DNA from 2 places in the Virgibacillus ihumii genome. Region 2 is predicted to be linked to the other one. Evidence: a T-box and tRNA genes for the amino acid it is inferred to sense, from the RefSeq annotation. Region 2 holds a T-box; the other holds one or more tRNA genes.
What was found. The T-box of region 2 lies ahead of serS (serine--tRNA ligase). A T-box ahead of a tRNA ligase gene usually reads a tRNA of that ligase, here a tRNA-Ser.

Region 1 (6,380 bases), 1.7 Mb from region 2:
TCTGCTGTAACTCCTTTAGCAGGAGTGTATGTGATCGAATAGAGTGGTTTATTACCAACGATTAAATTGTGATTTCGATCGAACATTCTTCCCCGCGGCACCGGTATTTCCGTGTTCTCTTTAACTGTTTTATCAATTTCTTCCTGAAACTCTTCCCCGTTCAAAATTTGCACAACTCCAAGCTGCAAAACCAAAACAGAGAACAACAGAAAGACAATGAAAAACAATATATTTAAACGAAAAGGAAGTTGTGTTTTCTTTTTTTTCGTCTTTCGTTGCACCATTGTCTCCCCCTAGATATAAAACCTTCCAAGTATTCCTATTATAGCATTAAATACTGGAAATTCTAGAGGATTACCGATCTTTTTCATCGGTTAATTGCTCTTTTATCATAAAATCTTTTTTATGCGGACTGCCCAGAGAGATATTCTTTACAAATAAGTAAATAAAAAGATGACCCGCACCGAAGATAATCAGCAAAAATGGAATAATTTTTTCAGCGGGAAACACATAAATGGCAATCAGGAAGGATAGAATCGCTACAACCCGCCCTATGTTGACAAACAATTCCCTTACCACAATATATTCGATTCGAAAATCCTTTGCTTTCCAAGCCTTTCCGATTACATCATACGTCATGGATACATACGGAACATTAATAATCGGGTAGGCAATACCAATTATTGCTGCATAAATCATAAGCTTATAGTAAGAAATGTCGAACAATATAATGAAAATGGACACGTACAGCAGGATAGCACCGAATAAAATTGATTTTTTCCGCATGGATGGTTTAATCCACTTCGTAACAATAAAATAAAATACAAGTGACAGGCCGGATAAAAATAAATTAAACATACCGAGGGCAAACTCACTTTTCGTAGTTAAATACACCCAAATCGCAATGACAAATAAAAATATCCCTTCGCGCAGCCCTTGGAATACGTGGGCATTTAAAATTTTGCCCCAATTTTTATTATTCCCCTTCTCTGCAAGTACCCGTTTGAAATGAAATAACCCTTCTGCAGGTCGTCGTTTCAGAAAAAAACTGCAGATTACAGCACTGATAAACAGCCCGAATGAAATCGTGAAAATCGTCGTGTATCCCATAGTAGCAGGCATTTTTAAAATAATGGTACCTGCCAGCAACGGACCTATCATGCCACCGAATGATTGAAGTATTCCCAGAAAGCCATTGAAAAAATCTCTTGACTCCGGTTCGGTTATTTCAAATGTGAGTACGTTAAATGCCAGCCAATAAAATCCATAACCGATACCTAACAGACTTCCAAGCAGAAAATTATAAACGGAGGCATCCTCCGCTATAATAAGGACACTCAAAAAAAACAGGGATAATACGGTTACCCCTAACCTCAGGACAATCACCCTGTCTACTTTTTTTGCAATTTTGCCGGCGAAAATAAACGTAATCGGCTGCAGCAGATATATTCCCAAATTGTACATTGCGATTGTCACGTAATCACCGGATTGTTTCCATAAATAAATGTTAACAAATGTGTTGGACAGAAATATACCCAATGAGTATAGTCCGCCAATTACCAGCAGGAAAATTAAATCCCTGTCTATTTCGACTTTGCCAGCTATATTCTGGATACTCTTGTGCATATCAATTGCTCCCCTTTAACTGCTATTAGTTTGAGCAAATAGCAATTAGATATGCACACATATTTGTGCATTAAAAAGGTGCGGATATTGGTTATCCGCACCCAGCTAACTGTTAATTATTATTATTTTGCAGCATCATAATTTTTTGCAACTTCATCCCAGTTAACAACGTTCCAGAATGCAGCAACATAATCAGGACGCTTGTTTTGATACTTAAGGTAATATGCATGCTCCCAAACATCAAGACCAAGAACCGGCGTTTTGCCTTCCATCAATGGTGAATCCTGATTTGGTGTGCTGATTACTTCCACATCCCCGTTGTTTACAACAAGCCAAGCCCAGCCTGAACCGAAACGACCTTTTGCAGCAGTTTCAAATTCTTCTTTGAACTTGTCGAAGCTGCCGAATTTACCATTAATTTTGTCAGCAAGCTCGCCTGTTGGCTCGCCGCCGCCATTTGGTGACATCACTTTCCAGAATAGGCTATGGTTAACATGTCCGCCGCCATTGTTCCGAACAGCAGTACGAATATTTTCAGGTACAGAATCAATGCTGCTTACAAGATCTTCTACTGATTTATTCTGAAGATCCGCATTTCCTTCTACTGCGGCGTTCAGCTTTGTAACATAAGTATTATGATGCTTTGTGTGGTGGATATTCATTGTTTCTTTGTCGATTGTTGGTTCTAAAGCATCGTATGCATAAGGTAGTTCTGGTAATTCAAATTTTGCCATTATTAATTCCTCCCACAAAAATATGTTTTTAAAGGATTGAAAATTCAACCTTTTAAAGCAAGCCTATCAGAGCTATTCCGCACTTGCAAATTATTTGCATTCATAACAGTGCTGGTAATGATCAGCCCTATAATCGTTATATTCCCACATTTATAAAACTGAAACATATTGCATAAAAAAAACAAGCGATTAGCTTGTTTCAAGGATGGCTCCGGACGGAATCGAACCGCCGACACAGGGATTTTCAGTCCCTTGCTCTACCGACTGAGCTACAGAGCCGTATGTGATTGTAGTTTAATTCGTATTTAAGTACATCCTGAGCTTGGTTGGCTCGTCGTGTTGCAGGTTCTTTCAGTGACGCAGCACTCCTCGCAGGCCTTCTCTTAGAAGCTTATTCGTTGAAGCGGGCGGCTTGCTCTACCGACTAAGCTACAGAGCGGTATGTGATTGTAACGCGTTAAAATATGTATGGAGGAGGTAGAGGGATTCGAACCCCCGCGCGGTTTGACCCGCCTGTCGGTTTTCAAGACCGATCCCTTCAGCCAGACTTGGGTATACCTCCGAATTAAAATGGTGGACCCTGCAGGATTCGAACCTGCGACCGATCGGTTATGAGCCGATAGCTCTAACCAGCTGAGCTAAGGGTCCAAGTCTATTTTATGGGGCGACCGGTGGGGATCGAACCCACGTATGCCGGAGCCACAATCCGGTGCGTTAACCGCTTCGCCACGACCGCCGTTTATATGTAATTGAAATGGTAGCGGCGGAGGGGATCGAACCCCCGACCTCACGGGTATGAACCGTACGCTCTCGCCAGCTGAGCTACACCGCCATATGGCTCCACAGGCAGGAATCGAACCTGCGACTAATCGGTTAACAGCCGATCGCTCTACCGCTGAGCTACTGTGGAATAATCTAAAATATGTATAAGCTTTTGTTCGTGACGAAAAGGATTTTTATCAGCAACGAAATATAATTTACCATGTACGACAGATTATGTCAATAACTTTTACATTTTTTTGTTCACGAACGCTTATCCGCTTAATTAAACAACACTATATACTATAGCATGATTATGTTTGGTTTTCAATAATATTTGAAACACAATTTCAGGGTCTTTCAATTGCCTGTTTCACGTGCGATAGGACCCAGACACCTTATTGTGAACACAATTCGCACACGCAACAAAAAAAGAGAGAGGCAATAGCACCCCTCTTTTTCACTGCAAATTATTTATTCTCCCAGTACATCCTCAGCTATATTAACTGCGTGGTCACCAATTCGCTCAAGATTACTGATCATATCTACAAAGACAATCCCTGCAGACCCGTTACATAACCCTTCATTCATGCGAATGATATGCTTCTTGCGGTACGTGCGCTCCATTTTATCTATCTCTTCTTCTTTTTGAATAACTGCAAGCGCTTCTTCCCGATCATCTGATTCAAGTGCTTTGATGGATTGTTTGACTGTCATAATAGTCAAATCAAACATATTATTTAAATCATCCTGCGCCTGTTCAGTCAGTTTTACTTTATTTGATATTTTATAATCGATCAACTCAATAATGTTTTCAAAATGGTCACCAATTCGTTCAATATCCCGTACAGAGTCCATCAATGCCGTGTGTCGTGCACTTTCCAATTCAGACATGGATTCCGACGAAATACTGACCAGATATTTTGTGATTTCCTTATCAAGGTTGTTTAATGCCCCTTCGATCTGCATAGCCATGTCGGAATGTTTCTGAGATTTCGTTGTAAGATACTTATTTGTTTCCTCGAGACCGTTGTATGCATATTCACCCATACGGATAACTTCGGCTTTTGCCTGATCCAACGCCAGCGCTGATGACTGTTGAATAAAGATTGGATCCAGATGTTGAGGCTTATACTCAACTATTGTATCGTCTCCAGGAATCAGTTTTGTAACCAGCCATGCTAAACCTGCAATAAATGGAAATTGAATGATTGTATTAGTTAGATTAAAACTACCATGAGCAAAAGCTATCGTCATTTCCGGATTTAGATCCAGACTCGATTGCAGGAACATTACGAAATTTGTAAACAAACCTAATAACGTCAGGAAAATCGTTGTACCAATCAGGTTAAATGTAACGTGAACCAATGCTGCACGTTTTGCTGCTACACTTGTACCAATCGATGCCAGTACAGCAGTAATGGTTGTACCAATATTATCACCAAATAATACCGGTAATGCTGCTTTTAACTCAATAAGCCCCTCTGAAAATAACCCCTGCAGGATTCCAATGGTTGCACTGGAACTTTGTACGACAACTGTAAATAACGTTCCAATCACAACTCCCAAAATCGGGTTCTCACTCATGTTTAACGTTAATTCATGGAAAGATTCAAGATTTTCCAGTGGTGCCATTGCTTCACCCATGAATTTCAACCCTAAGAAAAGTGCCCCAAACCCGAAAATAGCTTGTCCTACGTTTGTGACTTTCTGATTTTTAAAGAAGAAAATCAGGAAACACCCAACAGCTACAATCGGTAATGCATACGTTTCTAAATCAATACCAATTATAAATGCAGTTACGGTTGTACCGATGTTCGCACCCATAATGATACCAATTGCCTGTCTAAGTGTCAGGAAGCCAGCGTTTACCAAGCCTACCGTTAATACAGTTGTACTCGAACTGCTCTGTATCAAGATTGTAACAACCGCACCGGTTAAAACACCAAGAAACGGATTACTGGTAAATTTATCGAGAATGTTGCGCAACCGATCACCAGCTGACTTCTGTAAACCGTCCCCCATAAATTTTATACCTAATAGGAAAATACCCAAACCACCGACAAACTGAAATATTAACTGCTGCAGATCGATTTCCAAAAGTTACTCCATCCTTTCATTTAAATAATACTCATAATCATGCCTTCACCATTATTAATGGATTATTGATTATTTGTAAAGGATAAGGATACAAATTTAACATTAAATTTACATTTCTCGACACTTCTATAATTATTTAGTACCCGAACACCATACATTTAATGCAGAAAAAGAAAAAAACACTCAAAAACATGACGTCATTGAGTATTTTTCTCTGCTTCCTTCGTATTAATTTTTTCAACCAAAATGCGCGTCCCATCCACTTGAACCACTTTAATTTTAGTTTTCTCGGGTATCCACTGCCCATTGGAGACAGCGCTGTAATATTTGTTGTTGACCTGAATGGTTCCAACCGGACGCAGGTTATTCATCGTCTCTCCTTCCTGATTCAGTAAATCGGCATACTCATTATTCAAACTGTTATAACCTTTTTCTGAAGTGAGCTTATCCATTAAGGTTATTTTTGTCCACATATCCCGTCGTTTGAACACTTTCAAAAAGAAAAATGAAGAGCCTCCGCCAACCAGAACACCGATGACCGCATAAAGACCGGCATTAAGGTTCGGAGCCGTAACAGCTACGGCAATCAGCATGCATGCCAGACCTAAAGTTGCCAGGGTACCGTCATTAACCAGCTTCCCATCAATAATAATAAGTAATAATCCGATAAAATAAACAATAAGCATAATGATAAAGGAGCCTGTTTCGAGATATGCAGCAAAATAGACGGTGATGAAGGCTATCCCCATAAGTCCAAAGAACCCCCGCATATTAACCAACATCTCACCGATTAAAAAAAGTGTGCCGAAACCGGTAATCACAAAGCCAATCCAGTCCAATGAGAATACATCCATGTACGTGAACCTCCTTTTTCCTATCAGTAATAGTACGTTAAAACACAAGTAAATGTTTCAAAAAAGGGGCAACAAATCATGAATCCACTCATAAAATTCGGATTATTTATATTCGTATTGTTATTTATTATAAGTATGCATAAAGATTTAACCGTGGGATCGCTTGAAAAAGATTTAAATCATTCTTCCGAGGATAACATCACTTCAAGAGCTACAATACATTCACAAGCTGTTCGCATAAAAGTGCATGAAGGTGAAACAGTCTTGTCCATTGTTGAACAGATTAACCAGGAATCTGTGCAAACCC
Region 2 (6,380 bases):
CTATTCAAATATTTTGAATCTATTTTCTTTTTTCATGACCTGATTATCCTGTTGAAAAAGCGCGTTTGTTGGCGTATTGTATATAACAATAGAAACATGTATAGTTTGGCCCATTTGATGATTTATAATCATTTAACAATATATAATTAATGAACAGGAGGAGGAAAAAACATGCGCGAGGATAAGTTTTCCAAAGAAGGGCTGACGTTTGATGATGTATTGCTGATGCCTGCCGAATCTGAGGTTCTTCCAAAGGATGTAAAGATCAGTACAGACTTGTCGGATAATATTAAGTTAAAGGCCCCGTTCATCAGTGCCGGTATGGATACTGTTACGGAAGCGGAAATGGCAATTGCAATGGCGCGACAAGGCGGTTTGGGTATTATTCATAAAAATATGTCGATTGAGGATCAGGCGGAGCAGGTAGACAAGGTTAAGCGTTCCGAAAGTGGGGTTATCACCAATCCTTTCTTTTTAACACCGGAACATCAGGTTTACGATGCAGAACATCTGATGGGAAAATTCCGCATTTCTGGTGTCCCCATCGTCAATAATATCGATGAGCAAATACTCGTAGGCATTATTACAAACCGTGATTTACGTTTTGTACAGGATTACTCTATTCCGATTAAAGAGGTTATGACCAGTGAAAATGTTGTAACTGCTCCTGTTGGTACAACATTGGATGAAGCGGAACACCTGTTACAGCAACACAAAATTGAAAAATTGCCTTTAGTTGATGATAACGGAATGTTAAAAGGTTTAATTACAATTAAGGATATTGAAAAAGTCATCGAATTCCCTAATGCAGCAAAAGATTCGCAGGGCAGATTACTTGCCGGTGCTGCGGTTGGTGTTACCGGTGACGCACTGAAACGTATCGAAAAACTGGTTGATGCCGGTGTTGATGCAATTGTAATCGATACGGCGCATGGGCATTCCAAAGGCGTACTCGATCAAATACGATTGGTTCGGGAAGCGTATCCTGAATTGGATATCATCGCTGGAAATGTTGCAACTGCTGAAGCGACAAAAGCATTGATTGAAGCCGGGACGACAGTAGTAAAAGTCGGCATTGGACCTGGTTCCATCTGTACTACACGTGTTGTTGCCGGTGTCGGGGTCCCGCAGATCACAGCTGTTTATGATTGTGCCCAGGCTGCTGAAGAATATGGTGCAGCTGTGATTGCCGATGGTGGTATCAAATATTCCGGTGATATTGTCAAGGCATTGGCAGCCGGGGCAAGTGCAGTGATGCTTGGCAGTCTGTTTGCAGGTGTAGCAGAGAGCCCCGGGGAAACGGAAATTTTCCAGGGAAGACAATATAAAGTATACCGCGGCATGGGCTCAGTCGGTGCGATGAAAGCAGGTTCAAAAGATCGCTACTTCCAGGATTCAGAGGATGCTAAAAAACTCGTTCCTGAAGGTATTGAAGGAAGAACAGCATACAAAGGACCGCTTGCTGATACAATCCATCAATTAGCCGGTGGACTACGTGCCGGAATGGGTTATTGCGGAACTCCTTCAATTAATGCATTACGCCATGACGCACGTTTCATCAAAATCTCCAATGCAGGATTGCGGGAGAGCCATCCACATGATGTGCAGATTACGAAAGAAGCACCGAATTATTCATTTTAATTTTTTGAAGAAAATGCCGGATTCGCCGAATAAGTGTAAAGCTTGCTTTAAAAGGGTTTCGAATTAAAAATAGTATAATTTATCTATGAAGTTTTCTAAGATGGGGATAATTCCCCGTCTATTTTTTCATTATTTTTTATGGTAAAATATCAAAGTGCTTCCTATTTTACTAGAAAAGAAGTATAAAAATCATTTTATGTTGGAGGTTAAAGAAAAGTGAAACATACGCTACAAAAAGGATTGTTATTTTTACTGATTGCAGTTTTTATGATGACTGCAGTTATTGCACAGCCATTTTCTGCACAGGCAGCAGGATCGTTAAACATAGAAGCAGAATCAGCTATTTTGGTTGATGCTGAGACAGGAAAAATAGTATATGCTAAAAATCCTGATATGAAATTGCCTCCAGCAAGTATGACCAAAATGATGACTGAATATTTAGTGTTGGAAGCCATTCAATCCGGTCAAATTAGCTGGGATACAACGACTCAAGTCAGTGATTACGCCTACAGTATCTCTGCTGACCCAACTTTTTCGGGAATCGGCCTGACGAAGGGCAAACCATATAAAGTGAAAGATTTATATAAAGCGATGGCAATCTTTTCAGATAACGGTGCAACAATTGCACTTGCAGAACTGGTTGCCGGCTCTGAAGGCGAATTTGTTAAAATGATGAATAAGAAAGCAGAGGAAATGGGCTTACCCGATTATAAATTTGTAAATTCCACCGGACTATCAAATGAATGGCTCGGTGATAATGTTCCAAAAGGTACCGATCCGAATGCAAACAACTTACTTTCAGCAAGGTCAGCAGCCCTGCTTGCGTACAATTTGATTAAGGATCATCCGGAAGCAATGGAATATACAAGTATGACTGAAACAAAATTTGAAGGCTATAAAGTGGAAAATCTGAACTGGATGCTTCCACATAAAGCAACATACCTGAAACAGTTTAAATATGAAGGAGTAGACGGACTGAAAACCGGCTACACTGACCTTGCCGGATATTGTTTCACCGGAACTGTTGAGAAAAATGGTCAGCGATTTATTTCGGTTGTGATGAAAACAGACAGTAAAGGCGAACGTTTTCAGGAAACGGAAAAATTGTACGATTATGCGTTCAATAATTTTGAAACAAAAGAAGTATTCTCGAAAGGTTACCAGCTGAAAGATAAATCTGTTATTCCGGTTTCCAAAGGAAAGAAAGATACTGTTGAAATAGCCACAAAAGCAGCATTTAAGGCCCCTGTTAAACAGGGAGAAGATAAGAAATACAGCATTAAATATCATATAAATAAAGAAAAACTGAATAAAAACGGTGAACTTAAGGCCCCAGTTGAAAAAGGCGAAAAAATAGGGACCGCTGAACTTGTTTACAATGGCAATGCGGATTACGGTTATATCTTTCCCGATCAAAATAAACAAACTGTTGCGTTAGTCGCACAGGAAAAAGTGGAGAAAGATAACTGGTTCATGCTTACATTAGGATCCATTGGAAGTTTCTTCTCCAATTTATTCGGTTCGATCGTGGATACTGTAAAAGGATGGTTTTAACGTAAAAGAATTTAAATATACCGAGGGGGAAATAAAATGACAAATACAGGTACTGATCGCGTTAAACGTGGTATGGCAGAAATGCAAAAGGGCGGCGTCATTATGGACGTTGTCAATGCGGAACAAGCTAAAATTGCTGAGGAAGCCGGTGCAGTAGCGGTAATGGCTCTGGAGCGGGTTCCATCCGATATTCGTGCTGCCGGCGGGGTTGCCCGCATGGCAAGTCCGGAAGTTACCGAGGAAGTCCTGAATGCGGTATCCATTCCGGTTATGGCAAAGGCACGAATCGGCCATATTGTTGAAGCTCGTGTTCTTGAAGCAATGGGTGTTGACTATATCGATGAAAGTGAAGTATTGACGCCTGCTGACGAGGAGTTTCATTTAAAGAAATCCGATTATACAGTACCATTTGTTTGCGGCTGCCGTAACCTGGGTGAAGCTGCCCGCCGTATTGGCGAAGGTGCTTCCATGTTGCGTACAAAAGGTGAACCAGGTACAGGGAATATTGTTGAGGCTGTCCGCCATATGCGCCAGGTACAATCGGAAATACGGAAGCTGACGTCGATGTCAGAAGATGAAGTCATGACATTCGCAAAAGAAATCGGTGCGCCATATAACCTGTTACTGGAAATTAAGGAAGAAGGCCGCCTGCCAGTAGTGAACTTTGCAGCCGGTGGTGTGGCAACGCCAGCTGATGCGGCATTAATGATGCAGCTCGGTGCGGATGGTGTATTTGTCGGATCCGGAATTTTTAAATCAAATAATCCGGAAAAATTCGCAAAAGCTATTGTTGAAGCGACAACACATTATACCGATTATCAATTGATTGGCGAACTTTCCAAAGGTCTGGGTACTGCAATGAAGGGTCTGGAAATGAGTACATTGGAACCTCATGACCGCATGCAGGATCGCAGCGAATAAGAAAGAAGGAATTACGATGACTGCAATAGGTGTACTCGCATTACAAGGGGCTGTGCGCGAACATATCCGTTCAATAGAAGAAGCAGGTGCACAAGGTGTTGAAATTAAGCGTAAGGAGCAGCTTGATGCAATTGATGGGCTGATTCTTCCCGGCGGTGAAAGTACAACGATGCGCCGGCTGATTGACAGCTATGACTTTTTTGAGGCAATCCGGGAATTTGGCAACCAGGGTAAACCTATATTTGGCACATGTGCCGGCCTGATTTTGATGGCTAGTGAAATTGAAGGGCAGGAAAGTGCTCATTTAGGTTTAATGAATATGAAGGTTGCCCGTAATGCATTTGGCCGTCAGGTCGCCAGTTTTGAAGCGGATTTGTCGGTGAAACACATTGGTGAACATGTCAATGCAATATTTATCCGGGCACCGTATATAGTGGATGCCGAGCCTGAGGTAGACGTACTTGCATCGTATCAGGACCGTATTGTAGCGGCACAACAGGGAAATTATTTGTGCACGGCATTTCATCCTGAATTGACCGATGATAATCGTTTTATTGAATATTTTGCCCAAATGGTGGAACAATCGTTAAAAACACTTGCATCTTAGCAGGTAATTGGGTATGATATATCATAATATATGATCAGTTATGCAAGGAATTAGTACCCGGAATGCTTATTGAAGAGAGTCGGTGGCGGCTGAAAACCGATATAGGCATTGTGGAGAATCCATCCTTAAACTGGTTTGCTGAACAATGGAGTAGGCAAACCCGGTTAACAGCCGTTATGTTTGTTCGAGCCGGAGGAGTTTTTCTCTTCAATTAGGGTGGCAACGCGGGAAGCAACACTCTCGTCCCTGTTTTATGCAGGGACGGGAGTTTTTTATTTGCTAAAAGGAGGAATTAATTATGCTGGATATGAAGTATTTGCGTAATAATTTTGAAGTGGTTAAGGAAAAGCTGGCTCATCGCGGTGAAGACTTATCCGAATTGGACAAATTCGGTGAACTTGATGCACGCCGCCGCGAGTTAATTGCAGAGACCGAAAAATTGAAGGCAAAAAAGAATGAAGCTTCCAAACAGATTTCGGTCTTGAAAAAGGAAAAAAAGGATGCTGAACCTGCTATTAAGGAAATGCGTGAAGTGGGTCAACAGATTTCCCAACTTGATCGGGAGCTGAAGGAAATTGAGGAAAAGCTGAATCATATGATGCTTTCCATTCCGAATATCCCGCATGAGACGGTGCCTGTCGGTGAAGATGAAGACGACAATGTGGAAGCACGTAAATGGGGCGATATTCCAACATTTGATTTTGAGGAAAAACCACATTGGGACATTGCTGCTGACTTGGATATTCTTGACTTTGAACGTGCAGCCAAAGTAACCGGAAGCCGTTTTGTGTTTTACAAGGGCTTGGGTACAAGACTGGAACGTGCATTAATCAATTTCATGATGGACCTGCATGCAGACGAACATGGTTATACAGAGATGATGCCGCCGCAGATTGTTAATCGTGGAAGCCTGACTGGTACCGGTCAGCTGCCGAAATTTGCAGAAGATGTCTTTAAACTGGAAGAGTGGGATTATTTCCTGATCCCGACAGCTGAAGTTCCAGTGACGAATTTCCACCGTGATGAGATTCTGGCAAACGATGATCTTCCGAAGCGATATGCAGCATACAGCGCTAATTTTCGCTCTGAAGCAGGTTCTGCCGGAAGAGATACACGTGGATTAATCCGTCAGCATCAATTCAATAAAGTAGAGCTTGTCCATTTCACAAAGCCGGAAGAATCCTATGAAACATTGGAGGAATTGACTGGTCATGCCGAAAAAGTCCTCCAGCTGCTGGAACTGCCATATCGTGTGATGAGCATGTGTACTGGTGATTTAGGATTTACAGCCGCGAAGAAATACGATATTGAGGTATGGATTCCAACTCAGGAAACATACCGTGAAATTTCTTCCTGCTCGAATTTTGAGGCATTTCAGGCAAGACGGGCCGGCATTCGTTTCCGCCGGGAGGAAAAGGGAAAGCCTGAATTTGTCCATACACTGAATGGATCCGGCCTGGCTATTGGACGTACGGTAGCTGCTATTTTGGAAAATTATCAGCAGGAGGATGGATCTGTTGTTGTTCCGGAAGTGTTGCAGCCGTATATGGGCGGTAAACAAGTAATCAAATAAGAAACGGATTTTCGGGCCACCCGGTTGTGTGGCCCGATGTCCATTTTATAAATAAATTCTTTGTGGAATTATGTTTGACAATGG

Region 1: it has a tRNA-Ser gene. The T-box ahead of serS (serine--tRNA ligase) is inferred to sense a tRNA for this amino acid. The anticodon was not compared.

What each region holds. Positions count from the first base shown of each region.
Region 1 covers NZ_CACVAN010000001.1:1,031,902-1,038,281, forward strand. Annotated here, with positions in the region: gene HUX68_RS05155 (peptidoglycan D,D-transpeptidase FtsI family protein) at 1-284, opposite strand, end outside; gene HUX68_RS05160 (MFS transporter) at 355-1,626, opposite strand; gene sodA (superoxide dismutase SodA) at 1,749-2,360, opposite strand; tRNA gene HUX68_RS05170 (tRNA-Phe) at 2,567-2,639, opposite strand; tRNA gene HUX68_RS05175 (tRNA-Ser) at 2,830-2,922, opposite strand; tRNA gene HUX68_RS05180 (tRNA-Ile) at 2,932-3,008, opposite strand; tRNA gene HUX68_RS05185 (tRNA-His) at 3,021-3,096, opposite strand; tRNA gene HUX68_RS05190 (tRNA-Met) at 3,116-3,192, opposite strand; tRNA gene HUX68_RS05195 (tRNA-Asn) at 3,196-3,270, opposite strand; gene HUX68_RS05200 (Na/Pi cotransporter family protein) at 3,594-5,219, opposite strand; gene HUX68_RS05205 (NfeD family protein) at 5,417-6,073, opposite strand; gene HUX68_RS05210 (hypothetical protein) at 6,152-6,380, shown strand, end outside.
Region 2 covers NZ_CACVAN010000001.1:2,699,933-2,706,312, forward strand. Annotated here, with positions in the region: gene guaB (IMP dehydrogenase) at 172-1,641, shown strand; gene HUX68_RS12960 (serine hydrolase) at 1,858-3,195, shown strand; gene pdxS (pyridoxal 5'-phosphate synthase lyase subunit PdxS) at 3,232-4,116, shown strand; gene pdxT (pyridoxal 5'-phosphate synthase glutaminase subunit PdxT) at 4,133-4,723, shown strand; T-box leader at 4,755-4,974, shown strand; gene serS (serine--tRNA ligase) at 5,022-6,296, shown strand.